DNA from 3 places in the Cryobacterium sp. M15 genome. Region 2 is predicted to be linked to each of the others. Evidence: riboswitches for the same ligand, from Rfam matches in the RefSeq annotation. Region 2 holds a riboswitch; each other region holds the start of a gene.
What was found. A riboswitch is a leader RNA that binds a small molecule or an ion and turns the genes downstream of it on or off. The one in region 2 is predicted to bind thiamine pyrophosphate.

Region 1 (10,312 bases), on a different contig from region 2:
GGGTGGTGGAACCTTCGGTGCTCATGGATTCAGCGCTGTTGGATGTAGTGAGTTCAGACACGGATACCTCGGGGTGTGGTCAGGCGGCCCAGGCCGACGAGAAGGAGATCAAGAATAAGGGCGAGCACGACAACGCCGATGACGCCCGTCAGCACCGACTCGAGGGAGTTGGCACCGCCGAGTCGGGAGAGGCCGGAGAAGATGAATCCGCCGAGGCCCGGGCCGAGGGAATATGCGGCGATCGCGGCGATTCCCATGACCATTTGAGCGGATACCCGAATGCCGGTGAGGATGATCGGCCACGCCATCGGCAGTTCCACCTGCAGGAGCGTGCGGAACCTGCTCATGCCGATGCCGCGGGCGGATTCCACGATCGACGGTGCGATACCCGACAGGCCCACGACCGCGTTGCGCAGAATAGGCAGAGTAGCGAAGAACGCCACGACAATGACGGCCGGAACGACGCCGAAGCCAAGCGGCGCGATGAGCAGCCCGATGAACGCAAACGACGGGATAGTCAAGCCAATGGCTGACACCGAGTTAGCGATCCCGGTAAGCGCGGAACTGCGGTAGACGACGGCGGCCAGCACGACGGCGAGGACCGTCGCCAGGATCAAGCATTGCACGACGAGACTGAAGTGCTGCCAGCTGTTGAACAGGATCTGCTCATACTGACCCCCTAAAAAATCCCACACATCAAAACCCCTTTGCTTCGATCACGCACACACTGATTTACCGCCACCGGCACGGGCACAACTGGAGGCGCCGATGCGGAGCTGGATAGGGACGCGGGCTGAAAGCCATAGGCCAAGACTCTAGTGCAGTCTTGCACGGCCATCCCCCGATGGGCGCAGCGAGACCTTACGGTTCGATCACGTGCTCCGACTCTCCCACGGGGAAACCTTCACGCGCTCAGCGGATTCAACCAGGCCGGGTTGTGACGGCGTACACACCGACCCCGTGGTCGTCGACGCTGTACATTTTCTGGTCTTTTTCTAAAAGTCTCAGTCCTGTTACATTCCTAGAGTAAATCTGGACAGCAATTAGTTCATCCGTTGTATGTATGGAATACGCAGAATCACCGGCAATGATGCCGAGGAGCACAGCGTCAGGGACTCAGGCAATTCATGAAAAAGTCACATGCTTTCGCCGTCGCACTCGCGGCCATGGCAGTATTCGTCGTGTCCGGCTGTTCAGCGAGCGGCGATAAGGCAGCCTCGGAATCGACCACGATCACGGTGGCCTCCCCAAAGTTCGCTCTACGTCTTCGTGTCGCGTGTTCTCGGCGGATCCTCGGCCATGGCCGGTGCCGTCACGCTCTGACCCCTCCAGCGCAAGGAGCACCACGTGCACGACAATTCCACCCTCATTCGCGCCCGCATCCGTCGTTTCGTCAGCGAGCGGGTCACCCCGTCGCTGTACCGGGTTTCGTCACCGTTGACCATCAGCGCGTGGGAAGTGCCCGACGAACCCGTGCCGTTTTCTGAGGCGCAAGGCCAGGATTTCACCCCGTTCAGCATCGGCCAGCATTGGGGCAAGCCCTGGGGCACGACGTGGTTCCACATCACAGGTATGGTTCCCTCCGACTGGTCTCGGTTTCACGACCTCCACACGCGCACGGAAGTCATCGTGGACCTCGGTTTTCTGTCTGGTCAGGCCGGGTTCCAGGCGGAAGGTCTGGTCTTCACCCCGCAGGGGCACATCGTGAAAGCGGTGGAGCCGTTCAATAACTATGTGCCGCTGATCGCCCAGCCGGGAGAGCAGGTTGATATCTACATTGAAGCCGCGTCCAACCCCGACGTGGGAAGTGACTGGGGCTTTCAGCCGACACTCGTGGGTGACAAGGCTACGGCGGGTATCGAACCGATCTACCGCCTGCGCCGCATGGACGTTGCTTTGCTCGACACCCAAGTGTGGAAACTGGACCAAGACGTGTGGACACTGTTTGGACTCATGGAACAGCTGAGCCCTGACCTACCGCGTACCGCTGAGATTCTTCGGGCGCTGGAAAAAATGACCGACCAAATGGACCCCGAGGATGTGAGTGGCACGGCATCCCGTGGCCGCGCTTTACTGGCGCCCCTTCTGGCGCAACCCGCCTACGCCAGCGCCCACCGAGTCATCGCTGTCGGGCACGCCCACATCGACTCGGCCTGGCTCTGGCCGGTGCGTGAAACCATTCGCAAGTGTGCGCGCACGTTTTCAAACGTGTTGCACCTGATGGATGAAGACCCCGACTTCATCTTCGCCTGTTCGTCGGCGCAACAGTATTCATGGATGAAGCAGCACTATCCGGAACTGTTTGAACGCATCCGGACGCGCGCACTCGAGGGCCGCTTCGTTCCGGTGGGCGGTATGTGGGTCGAATCCGACACCAACATGCCCAGCGGGGAATCGCTGGCTCGGCAGCTGCTCGTGGGCAAGGCTTTCTTCATGCAGGAGTTCGGCATCGAACCCCTCGAAATCTGGCTGCCGGACTCGTTTGGATACACGGCGGCATTCCCGCAAATCGTGACCGCGGCGGGATCGAAATACTTCCTCACCCAAAAAATCAGTTGGAACGAAACCAACACCATGCCTCACCACACCTTTGCTTGGGAGGGAATTGACGGCACCCAGGTCTTCACCCACTTTCCTCCGGTCGATACCTATAACTCATTGTTATCGGGGGAAGAATTGGCCCGGGCTCAACGCCAATACTCCGAGAAGGGTGCGTCAAACGTGTCGCTGGTACCGTTCGGTTTTGGAGACGGTGGCGGTGGGCCCAATCGGGAGATGCTCGCAGCGGCGGAGCGCACGCGTTCGCTCGAGGGTTCACCGACCGTGCGTATGGCCAGCCCGCGGGCGTTCTTCGAGGAGGCGGAGGCGACGTATGCCAACCCGCCCGTGTGGTCGGGGGAGCTCTACCTGGAATTTCACCGTGGTACCTACACATCGCAGTCCAGGACCAAATCCGGAAACCGTCGCAGCGAGCACCTGCTTCGGGAGGCCGAGCTCTGGGCATCAACGGCGTACTTTTATATGGGCGCTGACTATCCCTACGAACGACTGGCTGCTGCCTGGCAGACCGTGTTGCTCAATCAATTTCACGATATTCTGCCCGGAAGCTCTATCGCGTGGGTGCATCAGGTTGCCGAAGCGGCCTACGAGACCGTGCGAATCGATCTCGAAGACCTGATCGCGACATCCGTGGCGGCGCTCGCTTCCTCGGCGCAAACGGATGCGACGCCGGTGAGCTTCAATGCGTCACCGTTCCCGGTGGCGGGAGTGCCTGCCCTGTCTGCTGCGTCGCGGATACCAACCGGAGCCGTGCGCCTTCATCAGGCCGATGGGGCGTTCGTGCTCGAGAACGACGTCGTGCGGGCATCCATCGATGCACGTGGGCTCCTCATTTCCTTGGTAGACCGCGTGAGCGGAAGAGAAGCCGTGCCCGCGGGGCAAGCGGGCAATGTGCTCCAACTTTTTCGGGATACCCCGACGCAGTGGGACGCGTGGGACATCGACGAGCACTACGACCGGAACGGCGTGGAACTTCTGGAAGCAGAAGAAGTCAAGGTACTCGTGCAGAGTGCAGGGCTGGTCACGGTGCGCGTGACGCGGCGCTTCGGGGGGTCATCCGTTCAGCAGGATCTGACCGTACTCGGTGACCAGCCGAGCCTGGACATCGTGACGACGGTTGACTGGCATGAGCGTCAAAAATTGTTGAAGTTGGCTTTTCCGCTCGACGTGCACGCTGACCGCGCTGCGTCTGAAATACAGTTTGGCCACATTTATCGGCCGACCCACGTCAACACGTCCTGGGATGCTGCTCGCTTCGAGACCTGCGCACACCGGTGGGTTTTCGTCGGGGAGCCGGGCTTCGGGATTGCGATTGCCAACGACTCAACCTATGGGCATGACATCAGCCGCACTACTCGAGTCGGGGGAGGGACGACCACGACTGTGCGGGAATCACTGCTGCGTGCGCCGACGTTCCCTGACCCAACTGCGGATCAAGGAGTGCACACGCTTCGCACCTCGATCAGTCTGACGCCAGACGTACTCGAAGCTGCGGCGCAGGGCTACCGGATCAACCTGCCGCTGCGCGATGTGGTCGGCGCGGCCGTAACGCCGGTAGTCGTGAGCGAGTGCCCATCGATCGTGGTCGAAGCCGTAAAACTGGCCGAAGATCGTTCCGGTGACCTTATCGTGCGACTGTACGAGGCGAGCGGTTCGCGCTCCACGGGCACTGTCAGCTTCGGCTTCACTGTCTCAGAAATCGTCGAGACCGATCTGCTCGAACGCACTGTCGCCTCTGTAGCAGTGCAGTCGACAACCGATGCTGGTGGTCGATTGGTGCTGCGCGCTTTCCAGATCATCACCCTGCGAGTTGCCCGTTCTGCCAAAGAGGGCGAGGGGAGCCTGCGCCACCATTCGTAGGCAGGCTCCCGTCGTTGGCGTGACTATCTGCGGAATACTTTGTGCAGCCAGTCGTTGAGCGGTCGCAGAGCCGACGGCGCATAGGCCTGCTCCAGGGTGATCGCGTGCGCGGTTGTGCGCTGAATGCGCGCGCGTATAGGGTGATCCTTGACACGGGGTGCCGCACATAGTGTGCGTGCTGAGATCAATACCCGTCGAACCTGTCTAGTTAGTACTAGCGAAGGAATGTCACGGATGACTGGTCAAACCTCCCAGCTCGCGCTGCGGCAAACGCCTCGAATTCTCAGTATCGCCGGAACCGATCCGACCGGCGGCGCCGGGATTCAAGCCGACCTGAAGAGCATTGCGGCCAACGGCGGCTACGGCATGGCGGTCATCAGTGCTCTGGTCGCGCAGAATACGCGCGGGGTGCGCTCGGTGCACACCCCGCCTGTGGCTTTTCTGCGCGCACAATTGAACGCCGTGAGCGACGATGTAACCATCGATGCCGTCAAGATCGGCATGCTCGCGCAACTCGACGTCATTACCGAGGTGCGCTCCTGGCTCATGGAGTGTCGACCGCCCGTGGTGGTGCTCGACCCGGTGATGGTGGCAACGAGTGGTGACCGGCTACTTGACCGCTCAGCCGAGCAAGCGCTGCGCGACCTGATCCCTCAGGTCGATCTCGTCACGCCCAATGTTCCCGAGCTGGCTGTTCTGCTTGCAGAGCACCCGGCGGCCACCTGGGCGGAGGCCCTGGAGCAGGGCGGAAGGTTGTCTGCTCGCACCGGTGTCACCGTTCTGGTCAAGGGCGGCCATCTCAACGAAACCAGCTGCCCGGATGCCCTGGTCAACACCCAGGGGTTACTGTCGCACAGCGTGGTCGAGGTCGCGTTGCCACGTATCCGCACCAGGAACACGCACGGCACCGGATGCTCGCTCTCCTCGGCCATGGCCACGGTGCAGGCGAGAACCGGTGACTGGGCGCAGTCCCTCGTCGAGGTCAAAGACTGGCTCCAGGACGCCCTGGCCCACGCCGACGACCTCGAGGTCGGCCAGGGAAATGGCCCGATTCACCACTTTCATCAGCTGTTCGCCCGTGCAACAGCAGTATCCACTCTGACCGCAGGCGTGCGATGAACGCGGTACGGTCGGTGGGACTAGCCGAGTGGCGGGAGGCTGGCGAGCAGACGCTGAGCGGCATCCGTCGGGTCGTCGGCGTCGGTGATCGCGCGCACCACCACTACCCGGGTGGCGCCGGCGTCGACGACTTGGTCGATGTTGCCGAGGTCGATGCCGCCGATGGCGAACCAGGGGCGCAGGCTGCCGACGGTAGCGCTCTGCGCGGCCGCATAACGCAGCAGGTCTATTCCGACCGCAGCGCGGCCAGGTTTCGTTGGCGTAGCCCAGACCGGACCGACACAGAAATAGTCGAGGTTATCGGCGGTGACGGCGGCATCCACCTGCTCGATGGTGTGGGTGGACAGGCCGATCCGCGCAGCCGTGCCGAGCAGTGTGCGGGCGGCAGGCAGCGGCAGGTCAGTCTGGCCGACATGAAAAACCGGCGCGCCGGAGAGGCCGGCGATATCCGCTCGGTCGTTGACCGCCCAGAGCCGGGCGTGACGGTCGGCGACCGTGTGCAGAACCTCGAGATAGTGAAGTTCCTCGGCCGCGTCGATGTTCTTATCGCGCAGTTGGATGATGTCGACCCCGCCGGCGAAGGCGGCATCCACGAAGTCGGCGAAATCGCCGCGATCTTTTCTGGCATCGGTGCAGAGATACAGCCGGGCGGTGATGGGGTCCATGCGACCAACCCTAAGGGGCGCTGCCGTGGCATCGGTGCACACCATGAGTGAGCGGGAAGCGCAGCGAACAGTTGATGTTGCCGTCATTGGCGGCGGCGTCATCGGGCTCGGCATCGCCTGGACGCTGGCGCATTCCGGCCGTAGCGTGGTCGTCATCGACCCCGACCCGGCCGGCGGCGCCACCTTCGCTGCAGCCGGAATGCTCGCCGCGGTGAGCGAACTGCACTATCGGGAAGAGGCATTGCTTGATCTCATGCTCGCGTCCTCGAAGTTGTATCCCGACTTCATCGACTCGCTCGGAACCGATAGCGACGCTACCGGATACCAGCGAACGACAACGCTGAACGTGGGCGCGGACGCGGCCGACCGGCAAGCCCTCGTCGACCTGCGTGCTGTGCAGGTGGCCAATGGATTGGGTGTCGAGCCCCTCACCGTGCGCGAAGCGCGGGTGCTTGAACCGCTGCTGAGCCCCCAGGTCTCCGGCGCTTTTTTGGTGGAACAAGATCACCAGGTCGACCCGCGACGGCTCACCGAGCGCATCCAGCTCGCGCTCGCCGCCCTCGCGCCCAACGGCCAGGACGCCGTGATTCGGGTGCGTGCGCGTGGATTACTGCACGCCGATGCAACGGATGCCTCCTCGCGCGTTACCGGCGTCGCCCTGGCTGACGGCAGCTCGATCCAGGCCGATGAGGTGGTCGTGGCCAATGGGCTCTGGGCGGGCGAGTTGGACGGGCTCCCCGAGCACCTGCGCCTGCCGCTGCGCCCGGTGTACGGGGACGTACTTCGATTGCGGGTGCCCGAGCACCTTCGGCCGCTACTCACCTGCACGGTGCGCGGGTTGGTGCACGGGGTGCCGGTCTACCTGGTTCCGCGCACCGACGGAACGCTCGTGATCGGAGCCACCCAGCGCGAAGACGGCTCGGGCGTGGTCTCGGCCGGCGGCGTCTACCAGCTGTTGCGTGATGCACAGGCCCTGGTGCCGGCGGTCAGCGAGCTGGAGCTGATCGAAACGACCGCTCGGGCTCGTCCGGGAACGCCGGACAATGCACCGTTCCTCGGCCGCGTCGGGTGTTCAAACGGTGACATCGCCGGCCTCATCATTGCCACCGGATTCTTTCGTCACGGTGTACTGCTCACCCCGGTCGCAGCCCAGTACTGCCTGCAGCTCATCGAGGGCATTGCAGACGATCGGTGGCGAAATTTTCGGCCCGATCGGTTCTCGGCGAGCCGAGAGCCCGCATCCGCTTCACTGAAAGGAGGCCTATCGTGGCTGTAATAATTTCCGTCAATGGCCAGAAACGAACCGTATCCGGCGGCACCGTGACCGACCTCGTAGCCGAGATCACCGGGCGACGCATCGAAACAGGCGGCCATGCAGCCGACGGCGGCCGCCTCGGAGTAGCCGTGGCACGAAACGCCGCGGTCGTTCCCCGCAGCCTGTGGTCGACTACCGGGCTGACGGCGGGCGATGAGATTGAAATTGTTTCTGCAGTCCAGGGAGGTTGACCGTGCAGACCGCACACTTCACGAACACTGACAGCCTGGTGATTGACGGCGTGGCGTTGACCTCCCGCCTGATCATGGGCACCGGGGGAGCACCGAGTCTCGATGGCCTCGGTGAAGCACTGCGAGCGTCGGGAACCGAACTCACCACGGTCGCCATGCGGCGGCACAGCGCAGCGACCACCGGTTCACTCTTCGAGCTGCTGGTCGAGAATTCCATCCGGGTGCTGCCGAACACCGCCGGCTGTTTCACCGCGCGCGATGCGGTGATGACCGCCGAGCTGGCTCGGGAAGCCCTAGAAACCGACTGGATCAAGCTCGAGGTCATCGCCGACGAGCAGACCCTGCTGCCCGATGCAGTCGAACTGGTGGAGGCCACCGAACAGCTCGTTGCGCGGGGCTTCAAGGTGTTCGCGTACACCAATGACGACCCGGTGCTCGCGCTCCGGCTCGAATACCTGGGCGCTGTGGCCGTGATGCCGCTCGGGGCGCCGATCGGCACCGGGCTCGGCATTCTCAACCCGCACAATATCGAGCTGATCGTGGCCCGCGCCGGTGTTCCCGTGGTGCTCGATGCCGGAATCGGTACCGCCTCTGACGCTGCGCTGGCGATGGAATTGGGCTGTGATGCAGTGCTGCTGGCCACCGCTGTGACGCGCGCGCAGAACCCGCCGCTCATGGCCGATGCGTTCAAGCACGCCGTGCTGGCAGGCCGCAGGGCAGCCCAGGCCGGCCGCATTCCGCGGCGCCAGCACGCGCTGGCGTCGTCATCGATGGCCGGGCGGCCCGACCTGTGACGCGGATACCGGTGCTCGCGCCGCTCGTCGAACCCGGCGAGGAGCTCACCATAGCCGAGCGCGAGCGGTATTCGCGCCACATTCTTATTCCCGAAATCGGAATGCTCAGCCAGCGACGGCTGAAAAATGCGCGCGTTCTCGTAATCGGCGCCGGCGGACTCGGCTCGCCGGTGCTGCTCTACCTCGCGGCCGCCGGGGTGGGCACGCTCGGCATCGTCGATCACGACACCGTGGACCTCAGTAACCTGCAGCGCCAGATCATCCACGGTACCTCGGGCCTCGGCCACTCGAAACTAAAATCGGCAGCGGCCGCGGTCGCCGAGCTCAATCCGCTCGTCACGGTGCACCAGCACGACGTCTGGCTTAGTGCGGCGAATGCCCTCGACCTGTTCGCCCAGTACGACCTGATCGTCGACGGCGCCGACACCTTCGCCACGCGTTACCTGGTCAGCGACGCTGCCGCGATGCTCGGTAAACCCTGCGTCTGGGGATCCATCCTGCGCTTCGACGGGCAGGTCAGCGTGTTCTGGAACCGGCACGGACCCACCTACCGAGACCTGTATCCGGAAGCCCCGCCAGCGGGCTCAGTGCCCAGCTGTGGCGAGGGTGGAGTGTTTGGAATGCTGTGCGGAACGATCGGCTCGACGATGGTGGCCGAAGCCGTGAAGTTGATCACCGGGGTCGGGCGCACACTGCTTGGCCGGGTCGTGCTGTTCAATGCGCTCGAAGCGACCTGGCGCGAAATCAGCATTGCGCGCGACCCTGCGGCCGAAGCGATCACCGCGCTGATGGACTACGAGGCGTTGTGCGGGACATCGAGCCTGAATGGCGATGCGATTTCCGTGCAGGAACTCGCCGTCATGCTCCAGGCTCGGCAGCGGGGCGAGATCGACTTCGACCTCATCGACGTTCGGGAACCAGAGGAGTACGAGATCGTACACATTGCCGGGGCGCTACTCGTGCCGCAGGGCACCATCCTCTCCGGAGAGGCGTGCCTTGCCCGGGACCGCGACGTTGTCGTGCACTGCAAGGCTGGCCCGCGCTCGGCTGCCGTCTGCGCCGAGCTGCGGCGGCAAGGCTATGAGCATGTGCGTCAGGTTGAGGGCGGCGTTCTGGCCTGGGTGAAAGAGATCGAGCCCACGCTTTCGACATACTAAAGCGCGCGATGGCGACACGAAAGCAGAGGCCACACGCGGCATCTGTTTTCCACCCCCATAAGGGGGTAGTATCGCCGCAATCGGGGATTTCCCGCGCATGAAATGAAAGGTCGGACTATGAACCCGTTACTCATCATTGTGGCCGTTATCGCGGTGGTGCTGCTCATTACCGGAGGTCTGGTGCAGTCGCTTCAATTTCTGCTCTGGGTCGGTATCGTACTGGCGATCATCGCCGTGATCATGTTCCTGATGCGATCAATGTCCGGACGCAAGAGCGCCTGACGCGACACGGTGCCAGAGCAGTCGGTAGAAGGAGAATAAACTCCTTCTACCGGCTTTTTCTCTGCCTAAACAAGCTGTTGCCGAGTTGATACAGCTGACAACAGATGCAGCCCTGACAACGATGGCGGTGCTTTCCTGAGACCACGCTTACTGTAGTGTCGAGGCGCTTGATCGAGTTGGAGATCAATCGTTGCGCCGTGCGCCCGGCCGACCATGCGGCAGGTCGCCGCACTCGCCGGTGTCACCCCTACATCGTGCCGGCCGAGCTCATCGCTCGCGGCTCCGAAGAGATTGGACCCCATGCCTGAACTCAATGCCCCTTCCCGTGTCGTCGTCGTCGGTGACGCCCTGATCGATGTGCTGCGTGACG
Region 2 (10,312 bases):
TAAAAGTTTGAGCAGCTCGTTCTCTTTGACCGTCAACAGAATGCGCCCGTCGTACGGGGAATAGATCGTGCGACTGTCCGGGAAATACTCCCACTCACCGACCAGCAACGTGCGGCCTTCGCCGGTGAATACCCGACGAATGGCTCGCAACCGGGCGAAAAGCTCATCGAATTCGAACGGCTTGACCAGGTAGTCGTTGGCGCCGATGTCGAGCCCGGCCACTTTGTCGAAGGTGGTCCCCAGCGCCGTCAGAAGCAGGATGGGGGTGGTAACCAGCTTGCGGCGGAGGGCTTCAACGATTTTCAGCCCGTCAAGCCCCGGAAGACGCCGGTCAATGACCATCACCTCGTACTCCCCGGCAAGGCCGGCGGCCAGGCCGTGCGCACCGTCGGCGACGAGGGTGACGTCGTAGATTTCCGTGAGCACTTTCTTGATCATCGGACCGAGTTGGGGATCGTCTTCGATCAGGAGCAGGCGGGTGCGCGTCTCACTCTCTGCGGCCATCCGTGATTCCTCCGTAAACGGATCCGGCGTGGAGGTCGGATCGACGTTCGGACCAGTGTGACAGTGAAAGCCGCCAGACCGCGTTCACCAGCGCCACGGCAGCGACCGAGTACACGATCGACGCCGCCACATCAGACGGATAGTGCACCCCCACATACACTCGGGACGCTGCCGTGGCGAGCACCACGATTGCAGCCGCTCCCATCACAAACGGATGCCGCCGGTGACCGGCCGTGACGATGACGATGCCAACGAGGAAGCAGGCGGCCAAGCTGGTGTGACCGCTCGGATAGCTGAGTCCGCCCGGTTCGAGCAGCAAGATGTGCGGGAGTGACGGGATATCGGGCCTGGCCCGGTGCACGAGCAACTTGATCACGTCGGCGCCCACGGTCGGAATCAGCACCACCAGCAGGAAGTGGATCGCCGCCCCGGGTCGCCGGGTTGCGACCAGCACCGACAGGGCTGCCAGCAGAACAAGAGCCGCTCCCACGGCCGGGCTGAACAGCCAGTCAAGACCGAGGGCCACCGCGTCGAGTGGCGCGGTGTGGACCGCATTCACGTGCCGGAGCACATCCATCTCCACGGCCGTCCACCCCGCCGACACACCCAGCACCAGCCCGCTGATGATGACAGCGAGGATGACTGCGGCTGCGGGAATAGCGGTCCGGGCGAACCGGCGGTGTGGTCGGAGATTCATGCTCATCCTCTAGAGTCACCCCTGGCGTCACAGGACCTTCTAAGAATCGTTCCTGCCGGACTTTTTTCGTCTGAGCGCCTAGACGAGATATAGCAGCGGGTGTTCCACACCTGACCCGGCCCACCCCGTGATGACGAAATCGGTCAAAAACGTGGCTATCTCCGCCTAATCGGTCGTATTCACGGACTTCCGTTCACTATTTCGGCTGCCGACTACGAGACTTCTACGCACCCGGGATATCCGGTCTACCGGCCAGGCAGGGGATAAACCGTGAGCGACCAGATTACCGAGCTGTCAGCATCCGCGCTTGCTCTGGCCATTCGCCGACGCGAGATCTCGGCCAACGAAGCCCTTGACGCGCACCTCGCCCAGATCGACCGGGTCAACCCTCGCATCAACGCCATCGTCACCCAGGACCGTGAGGCGGCCCGTCACCTCGCGGTGGCCGCCGACGCCCGCACCCTGAGCAGTGATGATCTGCCTCCACTGCACGGCGTTCCGATGACGCATAAGGACACTCATTCCACCGCGGGCCTGCGCACGACCTTCGGGTCACCGCTGTTCGCCGACCACGTTCCCGACCACGACGATCTGATTATCGAACGGTTCAAGGCCGCTGGCGTCGTCACCACCGGTAAATCCAACGTGCCGGAGTTCGCTGCCGGGTCACACACCTTCAACGAGGTTTTCGGAACGACCACCAACCCGTACGACCCGTCGCTCAGCGCGGGCGGCAGTAGCGGAGGGGCCGCCGCCGCTCTGGCCGCGCGCATCCAGTCCATAAGCGACGGCAGCGACATGGGCGGCTCGCTACGCATTCCCGCCTCCTTCTGCAATGTGGTGGGATTTCGGCCGTCGCTCGGGGTGATCCCCCTGCAGCCGAGCCTCAACGCCTGGAGCTGGCTCTCTCGCAGCGGTCCGCTGGCCCGGGAGGTTACCGACATTGCCCTGGCTATGTCAGTGCTTGCCGGGCCAGACGCCGACACACCGTACCCCAACCCGGTGCCGGCACGCCGGTTTCTGGAGCCGCTGCAGCGCGATCTCACCGGGCTCGTCATCGGCTGGTCCGACGATTTCGGTCTGGGCATTCCGGTTGAGAAAGAGGTTTTGCGCGTGCTGCACCAGAAGCTGCAGGTGTTCGAAGACCTCGGCGCGACGGTGGAGCAGGCCGCCCCTGACCTGCGTGACGCCGACGAGGTGTTCAGCACAGTGCGCGCGTTCGACTTTGCCCTGTCCTATGGCGATCTCGTGGCTCGGCATAGCGACAAAATCAAACCCGAGGTGCGCTGGAATGTCGAGCGCGGCCTTGCTCTGAACGGAGCCGACGTCGTCTCGGCCGCGCTGGCCCGCACCCGGTTGGCGCAGAAGACCCGCGTCTTCTTCGCCCGCTACGACGTCTTCGCGAGTCCGGCTGCCCAGCTGCTTCCCTTCGATGCCGCCCTGCGGTATCCGACCGAGATCGACGGCGTGCCCTTTGACAACTACCTCGAGTGGATGCGCTCCGCCTGCGTCGTTTCTGCGACCGGGCTTCCCGCGCTTTGCGTACCAGCGGGCTTCAGCGAGTCCGGCCTGCCGGTCGGATTGCAGCTGGTCATGGACCACGGGCAGGACGTCGAACTTCTGCGGGTGGGCTACTGCTTCGAACAGGCCACGCGGTATGCGTGGCAGGCTCCCGATCTGTGCCACACCGGTAGCTGAGATGCGTCGGAGGTGTTCAGATTCGCGCGGGCTGCAGCACTCGTCCGCCACGTTTGAAAGCCTCGAGCAGCAGACTGACATCAATCGATTTGGTGTGAGCAACCCAGGGTGCGGACGTCACGCAGGCATAGAGGGCGGCTTGGTCCTTCGCGGTGACATTCGCGACGATCTGGTAGTCACCGGCGACCGCGGCTGCGTACCTCACCAGCGGCGAGGCCGCGAGGTCTCGGCCGACCGCCTCGACGTTCTTCGGGTCGCTGCGGATCCACAAAAACGCTTCGACCGGAAGCCCGACACTCGCCGGTTCAACGACCGCCCGAATGTAAACATGGTTGTTCTGCAGCAGCCATTCCGTGCGGCGGCGGGCCGTGGCGTTGGACACACCAGTCAGGCGGGCCAACCGTTCGCAGGACACCCGACCGTCTTGGCAAAGCGCCTCCACAATCTCGTTGTCGACCCGGCTCAGCCGCTGCGGCTCCTGCAGACTCCACGTGTCGGTCGTTACACCGGCCCGCAGGGCATCCGCTTCGACCTCCGTCAGCAAGTCAGGCTGCCAGCCGCGGATGGTGCGAAAGTAGTGCATCACGGGGTAGCTGACTGCGCGCACCAAGCCGACCGTACCGGGGATCTCGTCCGTGAGCAGCGCCGGCATCAGATCGGCCTCGGTCAGCACTTCGGCGACACAATCCACGCCGCCGGTCATTGTGTAAGAGAAGGTCGAATCCCGACGCTGCGCCAGTGCGTTTGCGGTCGCGCGAGTGGTGCCCGGCGCGGTCTGCACGCGGATGATCACCGATGTGGATTGTGGGCGGAGTCCGGCAACCTGCACCAGCCGGGCTTCGATCAGTTCACAGCCTCGGCGGGCGACAGTGCGTTCCGGTTCGCCGAGCACTTCGGCGATTTGGCTCCAAGATCTGCGCCCGTCGAACTGCAGCGCGGCCGCGATCCGCCGCTCCAGGGGATCCAGTAGCCGCACAATCCACCTCTGCTCGTACGCCGTTCCTTGACAATACAAGGAGTTCCTTAGCGCCGAACCTATCATCACGCACCGCCCCACCCGCATTTCAGCTCTGGAGCACTTATGATCACATCTCTGCCCGGTGACCCTGGCTCAACCGACATCCTCGCCATCGCCAACCTGCCAATCCTGTGGATTTTAGCTGTCGGCGTGTTCGCCGCCATCATCCTGCAAACGGTCGTGTACGTACGTGCGGCCCGGATCGCCGCGCCGGCGGCCGGCATCAGCTCGGCCGAGCTGAAAACCTCTTTCCGCGCCGGCGCCGTGGCCGCCATTGGCCCCTCCCTGGCGGTAGTGCTCGTCAGCGTGGCCCTGCTCAGCCTGTTCGGAACCCCGGCTGTGCTGGTGCGCGTCGGTCTGGTCGGGTCGGCTGCCACCGAGACTGCCTCGGCCAGTATTGCCGCCACCACCATGGGAGCAGCCCTTGGCGACGCGAGTTACACCCAGAGCGTGTTCGCCGTCGCATTTATGGCGATGAGTCTCTCCGGCGCCATGTGGATGATCGCCACACTGGTGCTGACCCCGCTGCTCAGACGCGGCGACTCTCGGCTGCGCAGCGTGAACCCCGCCCTGATGGCCATCATTCCCGCTGCGGCTCTCCTCGGAGCGTTCGCGAGCCTCGGTATCGGAGAGCTCGGCAAAACTCCCGTGCACATCCTGACCGTTCTCACCTCGGCCGCGGTGATGGGGATGTGCCTGTTCCTGGCACACCGTTTCAACGTGGCTTGGCTGCGCGAATGGGGTCTTGGTTTTTCCATCGTGATCGGGCTCTTCGTCGCATACACCCTGCACACCACCGGCCTCATCCCGGGCGCCTGACTCCAACCTCAAGAAAGGTCAGCATGTCCTCCACAACAGTGATCTCCACGCCGTCCGCCGTTTTGGCGACCTTCGACCGCACGACCAGCCGCTGGGGTCGGCTCACCATGATCGCCGCATTGGTCATGTCGCTCGCCGCGCCGCTCTACCTGGTGCTGTTCGCCGACCTTGGCATCACGCAGACACAGGTCTGGATCGCTTTTCTGGCCGTTGCCGCGGTGTTCTCGGTGCTGTGGGTGGTCGAACCGATCACCTACTACCCGATCCTTGGCCCGGCGGCGATGTACCAGGCGTTCATGATCGGTAACATCGCCAACAAGCTGCTTCCCTCTGCTCTGGTCGCCCAGGCGGCCATCGGCGCTAAGGCTGGCACCAAGCGTGGCGAATTCTCAGCCCTGATGGCCATCTGCGGCGCGGCAATGGTGCACGTGTTCTTCATGCTGGTGTTCGTCGGCCTACTGGGTTCCTGGCTTGTCAATATCGTGCCAGCCGACGTCACCGACGTTGCGCGCCTGTACATCTTCCCCAGCATCATCGGCGGGGTCATCGTGCAGCTCGTAGTGTCCTTGAAACAACCTCGCGTCACGCTTATCGCCATCGGCACAGCCGGGTTCGTCTTCTTCGTGCTCGTGCCCGCCATCCCCACCATCGCAAACCTCGCCACCGGAATCACCGTCGTCACCACCGCCGTGCTGGCCTGGTTCCTGCGCAGCAAACCCCGTTCCGACTCCACGAAAGAGATCTCATGACCGTGACCCTCCTCCCGACTGACGACACCACGACCCGCACAATGCAGGAGCTGTACCGGCACCTGCACGCGCATCCGGAACTGTCCATGCAGGAGACCGAGACCTGTGCGTTCCTCACCCGGCGCCTTGACGACCTCGGACTCGAGACCTTCCGCTGCGGCGGGACCGGCGTCGTCGGTATCCTGCGCAACGGCGCCGGTCCCACGGTCGCCTACCGCGCCGACATCGACGGCCTGCCGATCCAGGAAGAAACCGGACTCGACTACGCGAGCACCGCCCGCGGCACCCTGGCCGACGGCACCGACGTACCCGCGATGCACGGGTGTGGCCACGACACTCACATGACAGTCGCGCTGACACTGGCCGAGCACCTCGTTACCCACCCGTCCGCTTGGGCAGGCACCGTCGTGTTCATCTTCCAGCCCGGGGAAGAGACCGGGGCGGGAGCGGTAGCCATGCTCGCTGACGGACTGTGGGATCGCGCCCCCCGCCCCGAGATCGTTTACGGCCAGCACGTATGGCCCGGCCTTGCCGGCACCGTCGACATCAGCAGCGGCGTGGCGATGGCCATGGCCGATTCCTGGAAGGTGACCGTGCACGGCCGCCAGGCCCACGGCTCCCAGCCCGATCAGTCGATCGACCCGATCGTGCTCGGTGCTCACATGATCGTGCGTCTGCAGACCATCGTGTCGCGCGAAGTGCACCCGATGAAGGCCGCCGTGGTCACGGTCGGCACCTTCCACGGCGGACTCAAGGAAAACATCATCCCCGCCACTGCCGAGTTCACCGTCAACGTGCGCACCTTTGACGTCGAGGTACGCACCCGCGTACTGGACTCGCTGCGCCGCATCATCGCGGCCGAAGCACAGGCATCCGGAGCCCCCGAACCTGTGATCGAGGTGCTCTCCACATTTCCCCGCTGCTACAACGACCCGGCGGCGACCCAACAGCTGATCACTGAGCTCGGCGGCGCCCTCGGAACGAACTGCGTCATCGAGGTGCCGCCGGTGATGGGCAGTGAGGACTTCGGACTGCTCGCCGAGGCCATCGGCGTGCCCTCGGTGTATTGGATGTTCGGCGGCTATTCCCAGCAGACCATCGACGCAACCGATTCCGTCGCCGGCAACCACTCCCCTCACTTCGCCCCGGACTCCGAGCCGGCCTTGGCAGCCGGGCTCACCGCAGCCCTCACCGCAGTCCTGTCGCGGGTCGGCACGCCGGGCGGCGCCGCATGAACACCGCAACAGCCCGACTCTCGGTCAACGGGCCCCGACTGGTCGCTGACCTCAAGGCCCTCGGCAGCATCGGCCGCGGGCCGGGCGGTGGCCTGGATCGCACGTCCTTCTCGGCTGCGGATGGCGAGGCCCGCGCATGGTTGCTCGGGCGCTGCGCCGATGCCGGTCTCAGCGCGGAAGTGGACGGCATCGGCAACATCGTCGTATCGCCCGAATATGACGACCACACCGCCGGCCGGCCCGCCGTGTGGTCCGGGTCGCACATCGACACCGTGCCCAACGGGGGCGCATTCGACGGGGCGCTCGGCGTGCTCGCCGCGCTGGAATGCCTGCGCCGCATCCAAGAGGAACGCCCAGCTCTGGACCGACCAGTGCGGGCGGTCATGTTCACCGACGAGGAGGGCAACTATGCTCACCTGTTCGGGTCGAGCGCACTCGCGCGAGGATTTTCCCGGACCGAGCTGGAGTCGCTCACCGGTCGGGACGGCGACCGGTTCGCCGACACATTCGCAGCCGCCGGCGGAGACTTCGACGCGGCCACGGCGACCAAGTTAGACCCCGCCGCGCTGCACGCCACGGTGGAGCTGCACATCGAGCAGGGACCGACGCTCGAGCAGCTCGGGCACGACATCGGCGTGGTCACCGGCATCGTGGCGCTCGGCGGCGGCGTGGTGTCGTTCCGGGGCCGGGCCGACCATGCCGGGACCACCCCGATGGACCGGCGCCGCGACGCCCTCACTGCCGCCGGCGCGCTGCTCGTGGCGTTGCCCGAAGTGGCTTCACGCGTGAGCGAGCGCGCCGTCGTCACCTCGGGCATCGTGATGGTCGAGCCGGGGAGCGCCAACGTGATCCCCGGGCTGGCCCGGGTCACGGTGGATTTCCGGGAAGCTGAGGCGGATCTGGTGGACATGTTGCAGACAACCATCGTGGATGTGGCCCGGGAGATCGCCCTGCGCTACGAGGTCGCAGTGGAGTTCGATTTTGAGGTCACGATCCCGCCGGTCCAGCTCGACGCCAACATCCAGGCAACCATCGCCACCGCGGCCGCCGCGCGCGGGTTGTTGTACAGCTCGCTGCCGTCCGGGGCCGGCCATGACTCGCAAAACATGGCTCAGCTGGCGCCGACGGGCATGATCTTCGTTCCGAGCATCGATGGACGCAGCCACTGCCCCGAGGAGAACACTGCCTGGATCGACGTGGAGAACGGTGCGAACGTGCTGCTCGATACCCTGCTGTGCCTCGCCCGCGATTGACGGTCCCGCCCTCGCTCGCATCAGATAGTGGAACCCACGTGACAGCGCGCGCCTGACGATGCCATCCGCTCGTACCGAGAAACATCCCGGTCCGGGCTATATCTACGACGTCGCATCCGGGTGCCTGATCGAGGTACCGGCGGCCACAGCAGCAGGATCGGCACAGTAGCGGACATCACTGCGCCTGATCGAGGTTCTGGTGGTGACCTCGTCGGAGTCGTCATGGTGATGTTCGAAGACTTGGTATGCAGGCATTGAGTGTGAACCAACACGTTGTTCGTCCAGGCTTGATCTTTTTTTGGTTACACTCATCTTGAACACGGGAGTCCGGTGAGCCGGGCTGAGAGGAAGATTATCAATCTTCGACCGTCGAACCTGATCTGGATCATGCCAGCGCAGGGAGGCAATTTTCTCACATCCCGTGCCCTGATATTTCTGCAATCAAGGAGGGCACGACAATGCAACTATCTCTATCCAAAAGTGCGCCGTCGCGGTGGGTGACGGTGGTCGCGCTGGCTCTTGCCGCGGCGACAGTTCTGAGCGGCTGCGCCTCAGACTCGGCGACAGGCACCGACTCGTCTATCGCGTTGACTCCGGTGGCCTTCGCCTTGGACTGGACACCGAATACCAATCACACCGGGCTGTATGTCGCTCTTGAGAAGGGCTACTTCACGCAGGCGGGGCTTGAGGTGAGGGTGCTTCCCTACAGCCAGTCATCCCCCGACGCACTCATCAACGCCGGTTCAGCTGACTTCGGTATCAGCTTCCAGCACGCGGCCACCTTCGCGGCGGCAGCGGGCGTGCGTAACATCTCGGTGATGTCGGTGCTGCAGCACGACGCTACGGCGATCGGGGTCCTGGCCAGCCGCGACGACATTCGCAGCCCCAAGGACCTCGACGGCAAGACCCTCGGCATGGCAGACCCCAGCACAACTTTTCCCACCGAGGCTTCGGACGTGATCAAGAACGATGGTGGAACGGGCGAGTTCAAGAAAATCACGCTGGGCACCTCCGCCTATGAGGCCCTCTATGCCGGCAAAGTTGACTTCACCTCGGCATTCACCACCTGGGAGGGTATCGATGCCGCTCTTCGTGGCACCCCGATGAAGTTCTTCGCTCTGCAGGATTATGGCGTACCGGACCAATACTCGGTGATCGTCGAGGCAAACCGGGCCTGGACAGCCAAGCACCCCACCGCCACTGCTCAGTTCGTTCAGGCCCTGCAACAGGGCTACCAGTACGCGGCCGATAATCCAGATGCCGCGGCTAAGATTTTGATCGATGCCAATCCCGGCGCCTTCGAAAACACGGAACTCGTTTACCAAAGCCAGAAAAAACTGAGCGCTTCCTACCTCAAAGATGCCAACGGTAAGGTGGGCACTCAGTCGGCAGACACTTGGCAGGACCTGGCCGATTTCCTCTACGGTGCCGGCCTCTTGGCCGACGAAGACGGCAAACCGCTCACGGCATCGCTGGACACGTCGACATTGTTCACCGAGCGCTACCTTAGTGAAAAATAGCATCACCGTGAAGCCGGCTCCAGCGCCCCGCACGAGGGTACTCTCGGCGCTCGCGCCTCCTGCCGCGATCCTCGCCGCGCTCGTGATCACCTGGCAGGTGGCGGTAACGGTCGGTGGAGTGCAACCGGCGATTTTGCCCTCCCCGCAGCGCATTCTTCAGCAGGGCTGGGAGGCCCGCACCGCGATCTGGGAGAATACGCTCCCTACCCTGCAAGAAACGTTTCTCGGCTTCGCCGTCTCCCTGACCGTCGCTTGGACGCTGGCGATCCTGATCGATTTTTCGCCCGGGCTACGGCGAGCGCTGGTACCACTGCTGGTGGCATCCCAAGCCATACCCATCATCGCGATCGCGCCGCTGATAGTTATCTGGTTCGGGTTCGGAATGCTGCCCAAAGTCATCGTCATCGCCCTGGTGACCTTCTTTCCGGTCACGGTCGGACTGATTGACGGTTTCAACCGCACCGATCGAGACGCGATCAATCTGCTGCGCAGCATGGGGGCCAACCGGTGGAAGCAGTTCGTGTACGTGCGTCTTCCGTCGGCGCTTCCCTCGTTCTTCACAGCCCTCCGAATCGGAATCGCCTACGCCGTCACCGGTGCCATTTTTGCCGAGTATGTCGGCGCCGAGCGAGGCCTGGGCATTTATATGGCGATGATGAAGAACTCGTTTCGCACCGATCTTGTGTTGGCTGCCGTTGCGGTGACCGCGTTCGTGAGCGTGTGCCTGTTTCTGTTGACCTATGTCGCCGAACGGGCGATCATCCCTTGGCATTCGAAGGAACGTAGGAGCCGGCATGGTTGAGGCAACGCCCCCGAAGA
Region 3 (10,312 bases), on a different contig from region 2:
CGGAACGCCGGCTGCACGAAAAACCTCCGTGCCGGCACCATTGGTGATGATGACCGTGGGAGTGTTGCGAATGAGGAACGCCTCGGCCTGCTCCGGCTCACCGGCAACATCGATTTCGCGCACGGTCGCCCCGGGGACCAACCGCTTAGCCTCGGCGAGCACCGCTCGCGTTTGCACGCACGGCTCGCAGAATGACGACGAATACAGTGTGAATTCCATGAGGGCCTCGCAGGTCGCGCGTGAATGAGCAGTAAGCCATAAGTTTACAGGCCGTGTCTGAGCCCACCGGTAGACTGAAAGAATGACTAATAGCACGACGGAAACAGCACCGACGACCTCCCCCGCGCCTTCCCCGACGTCGAAGAGTCCCGACCGCCTGGTTTGGATCGACTGCGAAATGACCGGACTCGACCTGGATCGTGACGAACTCGTCGAGATCGCCGTCGTTATCACCGACTACGACCTCAATGTGCAGGGTCCGGGCCTCGACATCATCATCAAGCCCAACGACTCGGCCCTCGAGAACATGGGCGACTTCGTACGCACCATGCACACCTCATCGGGCCTCATTACCGAGATTCCGAATGGTGTCAGCGTCGCCGAAGCCGAGTTTCAGGTTCTCGAATACGTATTGAAGTTCGTCCCGGCCGATCAGAAGGCACCGCTCGCCGGAAACTCCATCGGTACCGACCGCGCCTTCCTTACCCGCTACATGCCGCGCCTCGACAACCAGCTGCACTACCGCAATGTCGACGTGTCGTCGATCAAGGAACTGGCCCGACGCTGGTACCCGCGGGTATATTTCAACGCCCCCGCCAAGGACGGCGGTCACCGCGCCCTCGCCGACATTCTCGAATCGATTCGCGAGCTCGCGTACTACCGCCAGACAGTGTTCGTGGCCGACCCCGGTCCGACCAGCGACGAGGCCAAGTTGCACGCCGCCGAAGTTGTGCACTTATTCTCCTCCGAGGTGTAATAGGATTGCGGAGTTGCCCTGCGTTGTAGACGTGGGACGCATGGTGGGTATAGCTCAGTTGGCAGAGCGCCTGGTTGTGGTCCAGGAGGTCGCGGGTTCAATCCCCGTTACTCACCCCAATGAAACACTGCACATCGGTCTCTGACCGTTGCAGTGTCGGTGAAAGCAGGCCGCGATGATCGAAGCCGCATGGTAGAACTCGACGCGGTCGCCTTCGAACGCCTCGTGGTTGATGAACTGGATCTGCTGCCGGACGACATGGTCGACGGACTGGACAACATAATTTTCGTGGTCGAAGATCGTCCCGAAGACGGGACCCTGGACATTCTGGGCCTGTATGACGGGGTCGCGCTCACCGAGCGCGGTCAGTACGGTTTTGGCGAGATGCCAGATCGCATTGTGCTGTATCGGGAACCGTTACTGGCGATCTGCGACACCCTTGACGACCTACACGATGAAATTCACATCACCCTGGTTCATGAAATCGCCCATTTCTATGGCATAGATGACGACAGGCTGCACGAGCTCGGCTGGGGCTAGCCTCCAGAGGTCTAACCTTGGGTCATGAGTTCCTTCCGTCCCGGCCGCCTCGTCGGAATTTCGGTCGGAACGGTGGTCATCCTCAGCCTCGGCATTTACGGCCCCGCCACTTTGCTGGGCCCCCTTCCGCGCGTCACCGCCACCACCGTCATCCCTGCCTCGACAACCGCAGCGCCTACTCCCCCCGTTCTGTCCGCCAACGGCGCAAGTGCCATAACCGTCCTCGCTGCGACGACCAGCGACGCATCTGGCACGATCTCCACCGGCACCGCCTCAACCAGCGCAGCCACGGCCAGCGCGGCCACAACCAGCACGGCGATTCCCGAGCCCCTCGCGGTCGCGGGAACCACTCAGGCGCTCCCCATGGCATCCATTGCCAAAGTCGTGACCGCCCTGGTCGTTCTTGATGAAAAACCGATCGTGACGGGCGAGAGCGGCCCGGTTGTGACGCTCACAGCCGCCGACTTTCAGAGCTATCTCGATTACGACAAGGCCGGTGCCCGCTCAGTAACTGTGTTCGCTGACGAACAGTGGACCGAGCTCGAATTGTTGCAGGGCTTACTGCTCGGATCGAGCAACAACCACGCCGACAGTTTGGCCCGCTGGGCGTTCGGGTCGGTCGACGCCTACGTGGTCGCCGCCAACGCCTGGCTGGCGCACAACGGGCTAGCGGATACCGCCGTCGTGGATGCGACCGGGCTGCACGACGCCAGCGCCGGCACCGCCACCGACCTGGCCCGTCTGGCCGGCCTCGCCGCAATCGACCCGATCGTTTCGGCAATGCTGGAGAGTCCCGCATCCGCTTTGGCAAACCGCCGTGGTGTGCAGAACACCACGTCGTACCTGCCCGAGGAAGGCATCACGGGCATTTCACGCAGCTACACGGATGCAGCCGGCGTCTGTTTCCTGTTCACCGCCGAGATCAGTGACGGTGCCTCGAGCTTCACGTTCTCGGGTGCTTACATCGGCGAACCTTCCTATGATGCGCTCACTGCGGATCTGACCGCGCTCATGGCGAGCGCGCGCACTGGAGTTGGCCCGTTACCGGTGCTGGCCGCCGGTGACGCATACGCGACGTTCGAATCCGCATGGGGTGATGACGCCTCGGCCGTGGTCGGCGTCTCGCGCACGCGCTATGCCTGGCAGGCCGCCAGCCCGGAGGCCGCAACGGTCACGCTCAAGGATTTCACCACGGCCCGCACCGGTGCGAACATCGGCCAGGTACAGCTCAGCGTCGCCGGGGAGAAACTCTCGGCCGCCTTGAAACTCGACCAGGCCATCAACGACCCTGGAGTCGGCTGGCGGCTGCTCCATCCGGTCATGATGATCTCGGCATTGCTCGACCAGTAACTAGATCGGATCGACCTCGGCGTCAACCGGATCGCTTTCGCCCTGGTCGAAGGCGTAGCGCACGCGGAGTTGCCCGCTCACGTCTCGTTGGTCGACCTCGTCGTACCAGAACACCGATTCCAGTCCGGCGACGGCGGCCACCATGCTGATGCGTGCCTCGTGTTTGCCGCGCACGAGGGCCCGGGAATCGATCTGACCCTCGAGCGGGCCATCGATGAACTCGGCGACGTACAGGGTGGGGGTTGCGCTGTCAGTATTGCTCATGGCAAACAATCTAGTCCTCTGCGGCCGGAGCTGCCCGCCCGTAATCGAACGGTCGCGCGAGGTTCAGGCCCCTCCTGTTTGAGATAGGTCGCCCACTCCTGCTGCCACTGGTCCCAGTGAGTGCGAAATGCTTCTCCGTCGCGATCGAGCGCACGTTGTTTACGCAGAGCGTCGTCGGCCGCGAGCCAGACCCGCACGTGACTGAGCGGTTCGTGTGCGGCCGCGAGAGTTCCGCAGCCCTCCACGATCAAGGGGCGGGCCGCGTCGAGCAGATTCCACTCCGCCGCCTGACTCGTAGTCCAGTCGTAGCGCTGCCACGCCGCCGGCAGACCTCGGTGTCGTGGCTGGAGAACGTAACGGTGCAGGTGACAGACGGCCGCGTCGAGGCCGTCCCAGCCGGGATAGATGTCGTCCATCCGCACCAGTTGAGGGGTGTGCGGGCCAGGCCAGTGCCTTCTCAATGCGTCCGCGAGGGTGCTCTTCCCCGCACCGCTAGGACCGTCGATGAGCACCACGGGGTTCGGGCCGGCAGCGGCCACGGCCTGCAGTAACGGCGCCAGCAAGACCATATCGTCGTGTACGGCCTTTCTGCTATCGGTATCAGGCAAGAATGAAGCTCCAGGTTTCAGCCCACACCGCAACGCCAATGGCGATACCGGCAATGGCGAATCCGATGCCGACCAGGACCGCGTCGGCCGCTCGGACCCGCGACGGTCGTGCCCAGGTGCGGGGCTCGTCGCTGCCGAATCCGCGCGCCTCCATGGCCGTGGCGAGTTTACTGCCCCGACGCACCGAAATGACGAGCAGGGAAAAGGCCGGGCCGAAGAACCGGCGAGCGGCGCCGCGCGGTCCACCGCCATCGCCGACCCCGCGGGCTCGACGGGCAAGCGTGAGCGAGTGCCAGTCTTCGATGAACATACCTACGAGTCGCAGACCAGCCAAACCGCCGAGCACAAACCGCGCGGGCAGCCGCAGCACCTGGGCGAGGCCATCGGCGAGGTCCGTCGGATCCGTCGTGGCGAGTAGCACGATACCGGGCAGACCGATGGCGAGCACCCTCAGCCCGATGGCCAGGCCGAGCTGGGCTGAGCCTTCGGTCACCGAGATGAATCCGAACTGCCACAGCAGCGCGCCGGAGTCTTCGCCATAGAGCACCGTCGTGATCGCAGCCATCGGGGCCGCAATCCAGACCGGTGCCGTTCGCAGCCAAAATTGTCGGGCGCTCAGGCCGCACCAGAGCAAAAGTCCGGCCTCGAGCAGCAGGGCGACTCCGGCCGAGACCCAGTCGATCGAGAGCAGCAGCGCACAGCTCACGATCAGGGCAACTGCGAGCTTGGCGACCGGGTTGAGTCGGGCGACGACGCTCGGGCGGATCGTCGGGGTCAGCAGGCTCATGGCGCTCCCGTCCCGAGCCGGATCGGGTCAGGCATACCAATTCGGTATTCCTCGTCCGCGAGAGCGTTGACGAACTGGGCGTCGTGGGTGACCGCGACGAGCGCGATGCCCTCATCGAGCAGCTCGGCCAGAAGGGTCACGAGTTCCTGCCAGGTACGAGAATCCTGCCCGAAGGTCGGCTCATCGAGCACGAGCAGGCGAGGACGGGTCGCGAGAACGGTGGCGACGGACATCCGCCTCTTCTCGCCACCCGACAGGGTGAACGGGTTGGCGTCGGCGAGATGATCGAGTCGCAGCCGGTGCATCAGCTCGTCGACGCGGCTGGTCTGTTCGGCCTGGCTGAGCCCGAGGGCGCGCGGGCCGATCTGCAGGTCGGCCCGCACCGTCGCGGCCAGGAATTGGTGTTCCGGGTCTTGAAAGACGGTTCCAATGCGGGTCAGCAGCTGCTGGGAACGCCAGCGGTGCGGCTCAGAAACGATACCGGCCGCAAACGTGTCACTTGCCTGCAGCGTTCCCCCGGCCGGCTTCAGCAGTCCGGCCAGCGTGAGGGCGAGGGTAGATTTTCCGGCGCCGTTGGGGCCGGTCACAACGGTGGCGGTGCCGGCCCGCAGGTTGAGGGTGATGCCAGCGGCGACAACGGATGCCGCACGCCGTCCAAACGGAACGCGACCCACCGCGAGCCCCTCGGCCCGCAGCAGGGTCTGCACCGAAGTGATTGGAGAGCGCGTCGGAAACCGGGGGGGCAGGGCTGGTACCCAGACGCCGGCCTGCGCCAATCGCTCACCTTGCCTCGACAGGATTTCGCGGGTGGGGCCGTCGGCCAGCACGCCGCCGGCCGGGTCGAGCACGATGACGCGGTCGACGACGTCCTGCCAGACCTCGACCCGATGCTCGATGACCACAAAGGTGGCCCCGGAATGATCGAGGGAGCGCACAACGGCGTCGCGCACCTCGATGACACCAGTGGGGTCGAGGTTCGCGGTCGGTTCGTCGAGCAGCAACAGCCCCGGCCGCATAGCGAGCACGCCCGCCAGAGCCAGGCGTTGCTTCTGCCCGCCGCTCAGGCTCGAGGTGGGGTGGTCGAGGGGCAGGTCCAGGCCGACCTCGGCAAGAGCCTGCCGCACCCGCGGCCAGATCTCGGCGCGCGGGACGGCGAGGTTCTCGCAGCCGAATGCGACATCATCTCCGACCCTGGCCAGCACGACCTGGGAGTCCGGATCCTGCAGCACGAGTCCGACCCGCCCGCGCGCCTCGGCCGCGCGGCGACCGTCGATGAGCAGGCTGCCGGTCTCGTCGCCGTCTTCGACATCGCCGAGCACTCCGGCCAACGCGTGCATGAGGGTACTCTTGCCGGCACCGCTGGCACCGAGCAGCAAAACCCGCTCGCCGGGCGTGACCTGCAGGTCCAGCCCGGACACCGCCTGATTGTGGCGCCCGGCGTGGCGCCAGCCCCAGTCGCGGGCTCGAATCTGTACGGCGCGGATCTGCGCGCCGTGACCGGCCGGGAACGGCGGGGTGTCCAACATCCGCTAGCTGATCGCGGCGGAGGGTGCTCGCGACCCTTCCCGACCGGCAGCAAACCGGCTCAGCGCACCGGTGCGGGCCAGGCCGCGCACGGCCAGCCAGGACAGCAGGCCGGCCAGCACGGTGCCCGACACGACAGCGGATACGAAATAGACGACCCTGTAGCCGAAATCCAATGCCGCATAGCTCGTGAAGGTCGTGTCGAGCAGACCTACTGCCACGCCGGCGCCCGCGCCAGCGAGAAGGGCGACGCCGAGTCGCCAGTTGCTATAGAGGAATAGCGCGAGGATGATTTCGGCGCCCAGGCCTTCGACGACGCCCCAGATGAGCGTGGAGAATCCCCACTGGGTGCCGATCAGCATCGACACGACAGCGGCGACGACCTCGGTGTACACGGCTGCGCCGGGCTTTCGGATGATGAGACCGCCGAGCACTCCGGCGAACAGCCAGCCACCGGCGAGGAGACCCTCGAGGCCGGGCGTGAACGCGAGGATCGCACTGAGCGGGGACCAGGCCAGGCCCCAGGCCCAGAAGATGACGCCGCTCGCAACGCCGATGACACTCGCGACGACGATGTCGACCACGCGCCAGCGAAAGTTGCGGGGCTTCTTCGCCCTCGAAGCCTGGCGAGTGGACTGACGGAGTGAAGACGTTGTAGCGTGCACTGTTCGTGCCCTTTCCGTAGGTGAATACAGGGCACGGGATCGAGAAGCCTCCCTGCGCTGGCATGATCCAGATCAGGTTCGACGGTCGAAGCTTGGTCAGCTTCCTCTCAGCCCGGTGTACCGGACTCCCGTGATACCGCCAATTCTAGCGCCCCGCCTAGACTTGCGGCATGGGAATCACGACATGAGTATCAGCATCCTGCTCGTGTTGGCGGCGCTGTATCTCCTGCTGATGCGTCGGTTCCTGACGCGGCGTCGGCGCATCGCCCGGGGATTGCCGGTAAGCAGCCCGTGGCACTTTCCGCCCTGGCTGCGACTCAGGGTGCCACGGTGGGCGCGCCGTCGGTTCGCGCGCCGGCCGCGCCGGCCCCGCCGTATCCGTTCTGCTCGTCGCCCCCGCCGCTCGCCCGGGCCCACCTGAGGAACCGGGCCGAGTTTATAGACTGGGCCTGCGGCCCGGGCCCAGGCCCCGTCCAAAGAGCGGGGCTACTTCTTGAGGGCTCGGATTATTCGGGCCAGGGCGCGCCCGGCGACCAGAAGGAATGGCACACCGACGGCGAGCAGGGCGATGACGTTCGGCTCAAACCGAGCGGTGCCGCCCGACTTGACATAGGCACCGATCGGCAGCGATACGCCACCGCCGCCCCCACCGGATCCGACAGCACCGCCTTCGCCGGCATCACCGCCACCGAAACCGTAATAGCTGAGCGCCACCGGTATGAGGGTGACGCCGTCAATTTGCACGGGATCACCGTAAGCCGATTTCACACCGGCGGAACGGAAGGTTTCTGCGAGTTTTTCCGGGAGGCTGGTCATTCCAACAGGGTAGCCGACTCGTGCCTTATGGGCGAGGCTTGAAGAAGGAGGCCGAACGCACTGTTCCCGCCCCGAATCGCTCGGTCACGGAATCGACTGCCAGCTCGGCCCCGCGCCAGTCCTCGTCGGGATCCCATAAGCCAACCGATCCCGACGCTGGACCGAGCTGCTCGGCCCGCACCCCGATCAGTCGCACCCGAATACCCGACGCGGCCAGCAGGTCGAAGGCAGCGACTGCTTCCTCATAGATTCGCCGGCCGACATTGCTCGGTTCAGCGAGGGTGCGCGACCGGGTAACGGTACTGAAGTCTGTGTAGCGCAGCTTGAGTGCCACGCGCCGTGCCACGAGATCGCTGCGCCGCAGCCGTGCCGCTACAAGGTCGCACTGCCGCAGCAACTCACTGTGCAGTCGGTCGATGTCGGTCACGTCGTGTTCAAAGGTCACCTCGTGGCCGACGCTCTTCTCTTCCCGCTCGACCGTTACCGAGCGTGGGTCACGCCCCCAGGACAGTTCGAACAGCTTCACACCGGAGGCCTCCCCCAGTGTTTTTTTCAGCACGTCCAAGGGCGTGCGGGCAATATCGCCGATGAGTTTCAGGCCGAGGCGCGTCAGCATCTGCTCAGTAGCGGACCCCACGCCCCAGAGTGCGGTCACGGGCAGCGGATGCAGAAACTCCACCGTCTTGTCGGCCGGCACGACGAGCAGACCGTTGGGTTTGGCCAGGCCGGAGGCAAGTTTGGCGACGAACTTGGTCGACGCCGCGCCGACGGAGCAGACGAGACCGGTTTCGGCGAACACGCGGGCGCGGATGAGTTCGCCGATCACAGCCGGTGAACCGAACAAATTAGTCGCGCCGGCAACGTCAAGAAACGCTTCGTCGATGCCCAGCCGTTCCACCAGTGGCGTGACGTCGTCGAAGATACTCATCACTCGGGTGGAAAAGTCTCGATACTGTCCCATGTGCGGCTCGAGTACGATCGCGTTCGGGCACTGGCGCAACGCGAGCGACATGGGCATGGCCGAGTTCACACCGTATTTTCGAGCGATGTAGTTGGCCGCCGTGACGACCGAACGGCCGCCGCGGTGGCCGACGATCACCGGCAGATGCGCGAATTCAGGGTGAGAGAGCAACTCGACCGAGACAAAGAACGCGTCCAGATCAACGTGCAGCACCGTCGCCGAACGGTCGTCGACGTCGTCCGCCGAAATCTGCCGCCCGCTGCCATCCTGTCTGCCCACCGAAAAACCCTAACCCGATCCGGCTCATATGCACTACTGACAGAGGGAAAATACAATTCCAGGGCATAACTCCTGCAATTCACTGTTGAAAAATGTCGCGACCGCGTCTTTTCGCGGAAGCCGTGCATCACGTCACGCAATCTGCAGGAGTTATGCGACGGGACGACACGTTTTATCGGGCAGCTAGCCGAGCGTCGTGCCGAAAACCAGCCCGAGCAGGTACGTGACCGCGGCCGCGCCCAGGCCGATCACGAGTTGTCGCAGCGCACGCTTCAGCGGCGGACCGCCAGAGAGCAGGCCGACGACTGCGCCGGTGGCCAACAGGGCGACGCCCACAAGAATGGTGGCGACGATGATAGCCGCGTAGCCGCTCATGCCGAACAGGTAGGGCAGCACTGGCAGCAGCGCCCCCGAAGCGAAGAAGCAGAAACTCGACAGGGCCGCTCCGGTTCCGGTGCCGATGGCCTCGTGTTCGTCATGCGTGGGGGCCTGCGGGCTGACGGCGGAGATCGGTCCGGTCGCCGCGTAGGCGGTAGCGAGCACCCCGCGGGCGTGCGCCTCCGCCTCGTCTTCGGACATGCCCCGGGCCCGGTAGACAAGGGTCAGCTCGTTGGCAGCGAGATCCAGATGGGAGAGCACGCTCTTGGCCGGCGCGGCGGGGGTGGAAGCTTCGAGCAGTTCTCGCTGGGAGCGCACCGAGACGTACTCGCCGGCACCCATCGAGAGCGCCCCAGCCAGGAGTCCGGCGATGCCGGTGAACAGAATCGTCGCGGCCGGGACCCCGGTCGCCCCGATGCCAAGCACGAGGGCGAGGTTGCTCACCAGCCCGTCGTTGACACCGAACACGGCGGCCCGAAAGGTACCCGACAGGCGTTTGCGGCCCCGGGCGGCGAGGCCACGCACGACCTCTTCGTGCACGGTCTCATCAGCGGCCATGGCGTTGGTCGCGTCCGCATCCGCGTTGTAGGGCGAGCGGCCCTCGGCCCGTTGAGCGAGGGCGAGCACGAACACCGACCCGAACCGTCGAGCGAGCAGCGCCAAAAAACGGGTGCGCAGCGCGCCGCGCCTCGGTGAGCCGATATTGCTGCCGAGCAGTTGCCGCCAGTGTTCTTCGTGCCGTCCTTCGGCATCGGCGAGGGCGAGCAAAATCTGGCGCTCCTCGCCCGCACGACGGTTCGCGAGGTCGCGATACACGGCGGCTTCGGCCTGTTCGTCAGCCAGGTACTGCCGCCACCGCCGGATCTCGCGGGTCGACGGGGTGCGCTCGCCCGGCCCTGGAGTGATCGCGTTCACGCTTCCGGCGCTGCTTCCAGAAAGCTCTGCGGGATGCGCGCGGAATCGTGCGGGCCCGAGCCGTCGAGGCCGAAGAATGGTTCCTCGAATCGAACGACCCAGAATTTTTCCCGCACGACGGTCGGAGCGTAGAGCCCGGAGCCCTCCGACTCCCCCGCCGCCACGATCACGCCGATCGGGTCGTCAAGGAGCGACTCGGGAAACCGGGTGCGATCGAGCCGAACGATGACCTGCACGCCCACTCCGAAG

Region 1: linked by a shared signal. The riboswitch ahead of thiD (bifunctional hydroxymethylpyrimidine kinase/phosphomethylpyrimidine kinase) and the one ahead of CXY83_RS01200 (ABC transporter substrate-binding protein) in region 2 are both predicted to bind thiamine pyrophosphate.
Region 3: linked by a shared signal. The riboswitch ahead of CXY83_RS13085 (ECF transporter S component) and the one ahead of CXY83_RS01200 (ABC transporter substrate-binding protein) in region 2 are both predicted to bind thiamine pyrophosphate.

The regions. Positions count from the first base shown of each region.
Region 1 is NZ_PJJW01000036.1:116,936-127,247, reverse strand. Features, by position in the region: gene CXY83_RS08120 (ATP-binding cassette domain-containing protein) at 1-25, opposite strand, end outside; gene CXY83_RS08115 (ABC transporter permease) at 54-695, opposite strand; gene CXY83_RS08110 (glycoside hydrolase family 38 C-terminal domain-containing protein) at 1,348-4,419, shown strand; TPP riboswitch at 4,563-4,662, shown strand; partial or broken gene thiD (bifunctional hydroxymethylpyrimidine kinase/phosphomethylpyrimidine kinase) at 4,645-5,490, shown strand; gene thiE (thiamine phosphate synthase) at 5,559-6,203, opposite strand; gene thiO (glycine oxidase ThiO) at 6,247-7,479, shown strand; gene thiS (sulfur carrier protein ThiS) at 7,470-7,709, shown strand; gene CXY83_RS08085 (thiazole synthase) at 7,712-8,503, shown strand; gene moeB (molybdopterin-synthase adenylyltransferase MoeB) at 8,500-9,660, shown strand; gene CXY83_RS17845 (DUF2207 domain-containing protein) at 9,778-9,942, shown strand; gene CXY83_RS08075 (PfkB family carbohydrate kinase) at 10,243-10,312, shown strand, end outside.
Region 2 is NZ_PJJW01000024.1:29,704-40,015, forward strand. Features, by position in the region: gene CXY83_RS01155 (response regulator transcription factor) at 1-504, opposite strand, end outside; gene CXY83_RS01160 (phosphatase PAP2 family protein) at 488-1,201, opposite strand; gene CXY83_RS01165 (amidase) at 1,472-2,899, shown strand; gene CXY83_RS01170 (Lrp/AsnC family transcriptional regulator) at 2,916-3,875, opposite strand; gene CXY83_RS01175 (DUF5058 family protein) at 3,981-4,736, shown strand; gene CXY83_RS01180 (hypothetical protein) at 4,760-5,485, shown strand; gene CXY83_RS01185 (amidohydrolase) at 5,482-6,720, shown strand; gene CXY83_RS01190 (Zn-dependent hydrolase) at 6,717-7,973, shown strand; gene CXY83_RS17540 (hypothetical protein) at 8,076-8,228, opposite strand; TPP riboswitch at 8,283-8,392, shown strand; gene CXY83_RS01200 (ABC transporter substrate-binding protein) at 8,432-9,493, shown strand; gene CXY83_RS01205 (ABC transporter permease) at 9,483-10,295, shown strand; gene CXY83_RS01210 (ABC transporter ATP-binding protein) at 10,288-10,312, shown strand, end outside.
Region 3 is NZ_PJJW01000039.1:368,744-379,055, reverse strand. Features, by position in the region: gene CXY83_RS13130 (thioredoxin family protein) at 1-219, opposite strand, end outside; gene orn (oligoribonuclease) at 302-976, shown strand; tRNA gene CXY83_RS13120 (tRNA-His) at 1,020-1,095, shown strand; gene CXY83_RS13115 (metallopeptidase family protein) at 1,166-1,516, shown strand; gene CXY83_RS13110 (hypothetical protein) at 1,541-2,866, shown strand; gene CXY83_RS13105 (hypothetical protein) at 2,867-3,130, opposite strand; gene CXY83_RS13100 (AAA family ATPase) at 3,127-3,738, opposite strand; gene CXY83_RS13095 (energy-coupling factor transporter transmembrane protein EcfT) at 3,731-4,525, opposite strand; gene CXY83_RS13090 (ABC transporter ATP-binding protein) at 4,522-6,051, opposite strand; gene CXY83_RS13085 (ECF transporter S component) at 6,055-6,714, opposite strand; TPP riboswitch at 6,746-6,856, opposite strand; gene CXY83_RS17470 (hypothetical protein) at 6,899-7,135, shown strand; gene CXY83_RS13080 (hypothetical protein) at 7,201-7,530, opposite strand; gene dinB (DNA polymerase IV) at 7,556-8,770, opposite strand; gene CXY83_RS13070 (VIT1/CCC1 transporter family protein) at 8,954-10,063, opposite strand; gene CXY83_RS13065 (hypothetical protein) at 10,060-10,312, opposite strand, start outside.